DNA from 3 places in the Lacticaseibacillus casei DSM 20011 genome. Region 3 is predicted to be linked to each of the others. Evidence: predicted binding sites of a transcription regulator. Region 3 holds the regulator's gene; each other region holds the start of a gene.
What was found. The regulator HrcA, encoded in region 3, represses chaperone genes, less so after heat shock. The targets are predictions, from matches to a motif close to TTAGCACTCNNNNNNNNNGAGTGCTAA.
Positions count from the first base shown of each region.

Region 1: a site for HrcA is predicted at 1,554-1,580, ahead of groES (co-chaperone GroES). Genes of this name have one in related genera too.
Region 2: a site for HrcA is predicted at 1,743-1,769, ahead of LBCZ_RS08480 (ATP-dependent Clp protease ATP-binding subunit). Genes of this name have one in related genera too.

Region 1 is NZ_AP012544.1:2,144,913-2,148,197, forward strand. Features, by position in the region: gene groL (chaperonin GroEL) at 1-1,207, opposite strand, end outside; gene groES (co-chaperone GroES) at 1,243-1,524, opposite strand; gene LBCZ_RS10380 (CPBP family intramembrane glutamic endopeptidase) at 1,679-2,323, shown strand; gene LBCZ_RS10385 (LCP family protein) at 2,404-3,285, shown strand, end outside.
Region 2 is NZ_AP012544.1:1,711,791-1,715,075, reverse strand. Features, by position in the region: gene LBCZ_RS08480 (ATP-dependent Clp protease ATP-binding subunit) at 1-1,641, opposite strand, end outside; gene LBCZ_RS08475 (hypothetical protein) at 1,861-2,052, shown strand; gene LBCZ_RS08470 (phosphocarrier protein HPr) at 2,195-2,461, shown strand; gene ptsP (phosphoenolpyruvate--protein phosphotransferase) at 2,461-3,285, shown strand, end outside.
Region 3 is NZ_AP012544.1:1,495,938-1,499,222, reverse strand. Features, by position in the region: gene ribF (riboflavin biosynthesis protein RibF) at 1-24, shown strand, start outside; gene hemW (radical SAM family heme chaperone HemW) at 26-1,171, shown strand; gene hrcA (heat-inducible transcriptional repressor HrcA) at 1,329-2,375, shown strand; gene grpE (nucleotide exchange factor GrpE) at 2,443-3,036, shown strand; gene dnaK (molecular chaperone DnaK) at 3,067-3,285, shown strand, end outside.

The DNA.
Region 1 (3,285 bases), 650 kb from region 3:
CACGGGTCGCGTTCAAAGCATCTTCGATCCGATACTTACGTTCCTTCAATTCGGTTTCGGTTGCAGCACCGACCTTGACAACCGCAACCCCGCCGGCTAACTTAGCCAGACGTTCTTGCAACTTCTCACGATCGAAGTCGCTGGTTGTGTCGTCAATTTGCTTCTTGATGATGTTAACCCGTTCAGCAATGGCATCCTTGGAACCTGCGCCATCAACAATCGTGGTGTTGTCCTTGGTAACGGTAACTTTGCCGGCACGACCCAATTGTTCAATCTTGGTATCCTTCAGATCCAAGCCAAGATCGGAACTGATCACGGTGCCACCGGTCAAGGTTGCAATGTCTTCCAGTTGTGCCTTGCGCCGATCGCCAAAGCCAGGGGCCTTAACTGCAACAACATTGAAGGTACCACGAATCTTGTTAAGAACCAGGGTTGGCAATGCTTCGCCGGCAACATCGTCAGCAATGATTAACAGTGCCTTACCTTGTTGAACGATTTCTTGTAATAGTGGAAGAATGTCCTGGATGTTGGAAATCTTCTTATCGGTAATCAGGATATATGGATCGTCCAGATCAGCTTCCATTTTATCATTGTCGGTTACCATGTATTGACTCAGATAGCCGCGATCAAACTGCATCCCTTCAACAACGGAAAGTTCAGTGTCGATCCCTTTGCTTTCTTCGATGGTAATAACACCATCATGGCCAACTTTTTCCATAGCGTCCGCAATCAGATTGCCGACTTCTTCATTGGAAGATGAAACCGAAGCAACCTGGGCGATTTCCTTCTTGCCGTTAACCTTGTGGCTGATCTTGTGCAGTTCATCAACCGCTGCCTTGGTCGCCTTTTCGATACCGGTCCGAATGCCAACTGGGTTAGCACCGGCAGTTACGTTCTTCATACCTTCACGAATGATGCTTTGTGCCAGAACCGTTGCGGTTGTGGTACCATCACCGGCGATATCGTTTGTCTTGGATGCAACTTCCGCTACCAACTTAGCGCCCATGTTTTCGTAATGGTCTTCTAAGTCAATTGACTTGGCGATCGTAACACCGTCGTTGGTGATTTCCGGTGCGCCATAGCTCTTATCCAAAACAACGTTGCGGCCTTTTGGTCCTAAAGTTGTTTTTACCGTGTTTGCTAACTGATCCACGCCACGCAGCATAGCGGTACGTGCATCCTCAGAGAATTTAATTTCTTTTGCCATTGTTTTTATTCACCTCAAAATTGATCGATTATTTTTTACGCAATTGCCATAATGTCTTTTTCGTGCAGTACGAGGTAGTCTTGACCTTCATACTTTACTTCAGAGCCGGCGTATTTGTCGTATAATACAGTATCACCAACTTTGACAGCCATTGGCAGACGCTTGCCTTCCGGTGTCAAGGCGCCTTCACCTACTGCGACAACTTTGCCGGTTTGCGGCTTTTGCTTGGCATTATTGGCTAAGACAATGCCGCCAACAGTCTGTTCCTCTTCTTCAACGACCTCGACAATCACGCGATCTCCTAATGGTTTTAACAAGGCAATCCCTCCACATTACATTTTTTGATTTAGCACTCGCTATGTCTAAGTGCTAACTACAAAAGTAACTATAACGAGTTTTCCGGGTGAATGCAACCCCAAAACCCGGGAATGTTATACTAATTTCAGATATTTTTTCAAAGGAGTCCCCTATATGTCACTGCAAAAACATGCCTTTTCCGTTATCGGTGCTTACCTCGTCACGTTTATCGCTAACCTTTTGATTTTCCAATTCATGCCGGTTGGGCGGCTCAGCCTTGGTATTGTGACCTTAATCAGTGTCATCGCAATGATTGCTGCGGCCTATAGCGAACGGCAACTGGTCATTGCCAACGCGATTGAAGCCCCTGGCGTCCTCGCACCACAACAGCGCGTTTTCTGGGGTGTCATCGGCATTGCTGGCGTCTTGGCTGCTCAGTTAGTCGGCTCATGGCTTGAAATGTTCCTTTTTAAAATGCCGCAAACCAATAGCCAGATTCATCAGCAGCTTCCCAGTATGACCACCAATCCCTGGTACTTTTTGGCAATCGGCCTCGCCATTCCCGTTCTGGAGGAGCTGGCTTTTCGTAAAGTATTGTTCGGTAATCTGGTTAATGTCACTGGCGTTTTCGGTGGCGCTTTGATCGCCAGTCTGTTATTTGCCGTGACTCAACCAGGCGGCCACTGGCTCAGCGCGACCTTGGTTGGATTGGTTCTGGCCTATGATTACCGTCACACCGGCGCCATCAGCACTGCCATCATCTCCCATGTCGGTGCACTATGGGTGGTTTGGCTATATTACATTGCCCACGCGCTGTAAACGTAATCGAATATTAATCTCGTTGGCGCATTCAATCTTCTATAATGGAAATAATGTTTTTATAAAGGAGCCGTTCAAAAATGGAGACCCGTTCAAATCACCGCCACCGTCAACCGCCTAAACGTTTTCGCTGGGGACGCCTCATCGGCTTAATCGTCATTGTCGGCCTGTTTACGGTTGGCGCCTATGCCCTGCGCCTCTATAGCCAGGCAAAATATGCCATCGATAATACATACCATGCCACCAAACACGTCAGCACGGACATCGCCCAAAAGAAGCCATTTGCAGTACTCCTGCTCGGGGTCGACACCGGTGCTGAAGGACGCGTTGAAAAGGGCAACTCCGATACCATGATTGTGGCCGTCGTCAATCCGAAGACCAACAAAACCACCATGGTCAGCATCCCCCGCGATACGGCTGCTGAATTGATTGGCACCAAAGAGTTCAATATGCAGAAAATCAACGCTGCATACAATGTCGGCGGTTCTGATATGGCCATCAACACAGTCTCTAAACTTGTGAATGTGCCGATTTCTTATTATCTGACGATCAACATGGGCGCGCTGGAAAAAGTCGTCAATGCGGTCGGTGGGATTGACGTTGATGTTCCGTTTTCATTCCAGGATCCATACACTGGCAACCAGAAATTCAAAAAGGGCCGCATGCATTTAAATGGCAACATGGCACTTGCCTACTCACGAATGCGCCACGCTGATCCGGAAGGCGACTATGGCCGGCAAAAGCGTCAACAGCAAGTGATCAAGGCCATTTTGAAAAAAGCCGTTTCTGTCGGATCGCTTGGTAACTTCACCAAACTCATGGACACGATTTCCAAAAACATTGCCACTAATCTGAGTTTTGCCGATATGCAAAGCATTTTCATGAACTATCGCGGCGCTGCCAAAACCATCACAACAGATCATCTCAAAGGGGTTAATGCATGGGTCGGTGACGGTGCTTAT
Region 2 (3,285 bases), 220 kb from region 3:
AATCAGACTATAAGGATTCCGCCGAACTTTTTCAGTTAACTGGCCGGCTTCCTCGTAGCCAACATAGCCTGGCGGTGACCCAATCAGTTTGGAGACACTGAATTTCTCCATGTACTCCGACATGTCAAACCGAATCATGGCATCTTCCGAACCGAACAGCTCTTTGGCAAGCTGCTTGGCCAGCTCGGTTTTACCGACACCAGTAGGCCCAACGAAGAGGAAGGAACCGATTGGCCGGCCGGTCTTATTGAAGCCAATCCGGTTACGCCGAATGGCCCGCGCAACCTTGTCAACCGCCTCGTTTTGACCGATGACGTGTTTTTCAAGATCGCTGGCAAGGTTCTTCAACTGTGCCTGTTCTTGTGCCTTTAGTTCACCGACAGGAATGTTGGTCTTTTCTTCGACAATCTTTTCCATGTCCTTTTCGGTGACAGTTGGCACTTCATTTTCAGGGAGATTTGATTGTTTCTTGGCCATGTCTTCTAATTTCGTGACCTGATCGCGATAGAAGGCGGCTTTTTCGTAATCTTCCTGTTTCAGTGCTGCCTGCTTTTGATTCTCGGCATCCGCAATCTTGGTTTTAATCGTTTCAGGATCAACGGTCGCAATCGTCAGATTCTTGCGGGATCCGGCTTCGTCCAACAGGTCAATGGCCTTGTCGGGCAAAAAGCGATCCTGAATGTAGCGGTTACTGAGTGTAGCTGCGGCTTCAATCGCGGCTTCCGTGTACTTAACGTGATGGAAGTCTTGATAACGCGGCTGCAAGCCTTTCAGAATTTTAATGGTTTCGTCAACGCTTGGTTCTTCAACCATGACGGGCTGGAGTCGCCGAGCAAGCGCGGAATCTTTTTCAATTTGCCGATACTCGTTGCTGGTGGTTGCACCAACCAGTTGCAATTCGCCACGAGCGAGGGCAGGTTTCAAAACGTTGCCTGCATCCATGCCGCCTTCAGCGTTGCCGGCACCGACAATTTCGTGAATTTCATCAATAAATAGGATAATGTTTTTATTTTGTTTGAGTTCATCGATCAATTGTTGCATCCGCTGCTCGAATTGACCACGAATACCCGTTCCTTGAACAAGGGAAACGACATCGAGACGAATGACGTGACGATCCTGTAGCTTTGCCGGTACGTCGCCATTGGCAATCTTCAAAGCCAAGCCTTCGACGACAGCGGTTTTGCCGACACCGGCTTCACCGATCAGAACCGGATTGTTCTTCGTCCGGCGATTCAGGATTTCGATCACCCGCGAAATTTCCTTATCGCGACCGATCACCGGATCAATTTGGCCTTTGCGTGCCTGTTCGGTCAGATCAACACCAAATTGACCCAGCAATCCCTTACCACCATTGCCATTGCGGCCGTTGTTACCATTGCCGCCGCGTCCTGCCTGAGTAGGCGGGATCTGCGCGTTAGGCTGTTGCGGCCGATCCATTCCCTGATTCATCGCACGGAAGATATCATCTAAGCTCCCGAACCCAAACGGATCAGTAGCATTTGTTGGATTCATATTTCCTCCTGCTTGTTTCTTGAGTAATTGATAACAGTTTTGGCAGAGATTGATCTCCTGCCGCGTACCGTTAACAACGGTTGAAAGATGAATAGTGGCTGGATTCTTATGACAGTTTTCACATAACATTTTGTCACAACCTTCCTGTCTAAACAGGTGCCACATATAGTCGAAAAAGGTTTGACCTTTCTTGACCTATGGCAATAGTATACACCCTCATGTCGAGAATGCAAGCACTCGACACACAAGAGTGCTAAAAAGTTCCAAATATTTCAGTGATATCAGGCATTAGCGCTTTTTCAATGCCTACTTTTATGCTAACCTTATGGAGTGAGGTGAGGCAAATAGATGACTCAGGATTATGTCGCTTTAATGGATGAGTTAAAGACTGGTCAGCGTGACAAGATCACGGTGACGCCCGAAACATTCATGGCGTTTCGGGCGGCATGGACAAATTATCCCGATCGTGAAGAAATTGTGGGGACGGCAAAACGCAATGGTGTCATCGAATACCATTACCGGTCAGTTGATTCCCGCTAAATAAGCGTCAAATCTCATGTGACGCTTGTGGCAAGCTACAAAAAATGGTAAGGTTTACATGAATTGTTTTAGGTGTTAGTGTGCCTATAAACTATTCGGAAAAACACTAGAAATCTAGTTAATATGAAGGAGCAGATCAGTCATGGAAAAACGTGAATTTAACATTATTGCAGAAACCGGGATCCACGCACGTCCGGCAACCTTGTTGGTACAAGCAGCCAGCAAGTTCAACTCAGACATCAACTTGGAATATAAAGGTAAGAGCGTTAACCTCAAGTCCATTATGGGTGTTATGAGTTTGGGTGTTGGCCAAGGCGCCGATGTTACCATTTCTGCTGAAGGTGCCGACGAAGCAGACGCAATTGCTGCTATTACCGATACTATGAAAAAAGAAGGCTTGGCTGAATAATGGCTGAACATTTGAAGGGAATCGCTGCTAGTGATGGGATCGCCACAGCGAAGGCCTATTTACTGGTTCAACCTGATTTATCATTTGACAAAAAAACGGTTGATGATCCTTCAAAGGAAATCAATCGGCTGAAGCAGGCACTTGATCAAAGTAATGATGAGTTAAAGGTTATCCGTGCAAAGGCCGCTGAATCGCTTGGCGAAGAAGAGGCTCAAGTTTTTGATGCCCATATGATGATTTTGGCTGATCCTGACTTTACCGGTCAGATCGAATCCAAGATCAAGGACGAAAAAGTAAATGCCGAACAAGCTGTGAAGGAAGTTTCCGAATTCTTCATTCAGACCTTTGAAGGCATGACTGATAATCCATATATGCAGGAACGTGCTGACGATGTTCGCGATGTAACAAAGCGTATTATGGCGCATTTGTTGGGTCGTACATTGCCGAATCCGGCGTTGATTGATGAAGAAGTCATTATCGTGGCTCACGATTTGACCCCTTCTGACACGGCACAGCTCAACAAGAAGTATGTGAAGGCATTCGTCACTGATATCGGTGGTCGGACGGCCCACAGCGCAATCATGGCGCGTTCATTGGAAATTCCTGCTGTTGTCGGAACCGATGACGTCACCAAGAAGGCCCAAAACGGTCAATTGATTTCCGTTGACGGTCTGACTGGTGAAGTGGTCATTGATCCTTCGACGGATGAGGTTGCCAAATTCAAGCAAGCTGCTGAAGCATTTGCCAAGCAAAAGGCTGAATGGGCGCAACTGAAGACGGCGAAATCCGTGACGGCTGATGGCAAGCATTTTGATGTTGCGGCT
Region 3 (3,285 bases):
CAGTATTTCGCGAGGAAGGGTTAAAATGGCAGGCGCATATATTCATATTCCGTTTTGCGAACATATTTGTTACTACTGTGATTTCAATAAAGTCTTCATTGAAGGACAGCCGGTTGATGACTATGTTGCGATGTTGCTTAAAGAAATGCGAATGGTCATGGCTGAGCACCCTGATGAGAAAATCGAAACGGTGTATGTCGGCGGCGGGACACCTACAACTCTGACGCCTAAACAGTTGGCGAAACTTTGCCAGGGTATCCACGACATTTTACACTTCGATTCTGGTGAATTCACGTTTGAGGCGAATCCCAATGATTTGCTGACGACCGATAAGTTGCAGGTTTTACATGACTATGGCGTTAATCGGCTTTCGATCGGGGTCCAGTCTTTTAATGATGATGTTCTCAAACGGATCGGGCGGATTCATCGCGCCAAAGATGTGTATGCCGCGATTGCCAATGCCAGAAAAGTCGGGTTTGATAATCTGTCGATTGATTTGATTTTCCGATTACCTGATCAAAACCGGGACGACTTTTTAAATAGTCTACAAAAAGCCCTCGATTTAGATTTGCCGCATTATTCGACGTATTCACTTATTCTTGAACGGAAAACCATTTTTTATAATTTGATGCGCCAAGGCAAATTGCGCTCGCCAACGCAGGATGTCGAAGCCGATATGTACCAGGATGCCATTGATTTAATGGAAGCACATGGCAGACATCAATATGAAATCAGCAATTTTGCCAAAGATGGTTATCAATGCCAACACAATCTGCTTTACTGGCAAAATGACAAGTACTTCGGCTTTGGAGCTGGTGCGTTTGGTTATCTCGGTCGCGATCGGTATCACAATTATGGCCCGATCAAACAGTACCTAACGCCGCTTCACACCGATCATTTACCGGTTTTGGCTCATCATTTGGTTCCGGTTTCCGAACAAATTGAAGAAGAAATGTTCCTTGGCTTGCGAACCATGCGCGGCGTAAGTGAAAAACGCTTCTATCAGCGCTATCATCTGACCGTTGATGCCGTTTATGGCGAGACCGTACCTGAGTTGGAAAGCCAAGGCTTGTTACAGCGCGATGATGGCTTCATCCGGCTGACTAACAAGGGCAAGTTTTTAGGCAACGAAGTCTTTCAACAGTTTTTGCTTGACGAGCCGCTTATTTAAACGGCTCTTTTTTCTTGAAAAAATGGCCGCCACTGGCTAGAAACACCGAAAACACTGAAGATTTTAGCAAGCTCGCCTTGACTTTGCTAACGGTGCTTGGTATATTATTCAGTGTATTAGCACTCGTGCGAAACGAGTGCTAAGGTGAGGTGAGAAAATGTTGACGAAACGGCAAGTGCTCGTCTTAAAAGAAATCATCCGCCTGTTTACTGAAAGCGGAGAGCCGGTTGGTTCAAAGCGATTGATGCGCGAGCTGCCCATTCATGTCAGTTCCGCCACAATCCGTAATGATATGGCGTCGCTAGAAGATGCCGGTTTGATCACCAAGACCCACAGCAGTTCCGGGCGCGTACCGTCAACGCAAGGCTATCGTTATTATCTCGATCACCTTGTTGAACCGGTGCGTGTTTCGCATCAAGAACTGGCGACTATCAAGCAGGCATTTAGCCAGCGATACAATAAGATGGATGAGATTGTCGCGCAAAGTGCGCAAATTTTGTCCAATCTGACGAGTTACACGGCCATTAGCCTGGGACCTGAAGTAACCAATATCAAGCTGACAGGTTTTCGCCTTGTTCCATTAGGCAATCACCAAGTCATGGCGATTTTGGTCACGAATAACGGTAACATTGAAAACCAGGTCTTTACCGTATCGCAAAACATCTCATCCGATGAGCTCGAAAAGGCGATTCGAATTGTCAACGATCAACTCGTTGGACTACCATTAATTCAAGTTGCACAGCGGCTGAAAACCGATGTGCCTTCGATGTTAATGCAGTATCTGACCAGTCCTGAAGGCTTCTTGGATATCTTCGGCAACGTCTTGAAATCAGCTGCGTCCGAGCGCTTTTACGTTGGCGGGCGGTTGAATCTGATGGATTACCTAGGCGATTCCGATATCCATGAACTGAAAAAGATTGTGTCATTGATTGACGCTGATCACGGTGATCTGACGGAACTGCTTGGCGGACCGATTCGTCAAACGCCGGTTCAAGTACGTTTGGGGCCAGAGCTTAAGCCAATTGATTTGGCCAACCTCAGTTTAATCACCGCTAGCTACGATGTTGGTGACCACGGCACTGGAATGATCGCCTTGCTAGGACCGACGCAGATGCCTTATTCGAAAATGATCGGACTGCTGGATGTTTTCCGTGAAGAGCTGGCAAAACGGTTGACAGATTATTATGCCAACTTTGATCAATGAATATTAAAAAATATTTGCTAGCGTTGCTTCATGACGACTGGCAAATATGGTTTAAAGGGAGGATACCATGGCAGAGAAAAAAGCAAAGCAAACCGCGGCAGATACCGCCAAACAGGCAAAGCAACCTGCTGAAACGTCAGGATCTTCGCTTAAAGAAGAAATTCTGAAAGAAAGCATCGCTGATCTCAATGATCAACTGAAAACCAGCCAACACGAAGGTGAACAGTTGAAGAAAGAACGTGATGAATTTGAAGATAAATATCTGCGAGCAGCCGCGGAGATTCAAAACATGAATCATCGGTTCGAAAAAGAGCAACAGAAGATGCTGAAGTACGACGGCCAGAAGTTAGCAAAGGCGATTTTGCCAGTTGTCGATAATCTTGAACGTGCGCTTGCAACCGAGGCCAAAGATGATAGTGCTGCTTCACTGAAAAAAGGTGTCCAGATGGTTTATGACCATTTGGAGCGTGCTTTGAAGGAGAACGGCATCACTGCTATTGATGGCACCGGTGAAAAATTCGACCCGAATACCCAACAGGCTGTACAAACAGTCGCGGCTGATGACAAACACGCAGCTGATACTGTCGCTCAGGTCCTGCAAAAAGGGTATTATCTCAAAGATCGCGTTTTACGCCCTGCTATGGTCGTTGTTGCTAAATAATTAAACTGAAAATAAAGAAGGTATAACAATATGAGTAAAGTTATTGGTATTGACTTAGGAACCACCAACTCAGCTGTTGCGGTTTTGGAAGGCAATCAGCCAAAGATCATTACAAATCCTGAAGGCAATCGGACCACACCGTCTGTTGTTGCTTTTAAAGATGGTGAAATTCAAGTCGGTGAAGTTGCCAAGCGTCAGGCAATTACCAACCCGGATACGATTGTTTCGATTAAACGCCACATGGGCGAA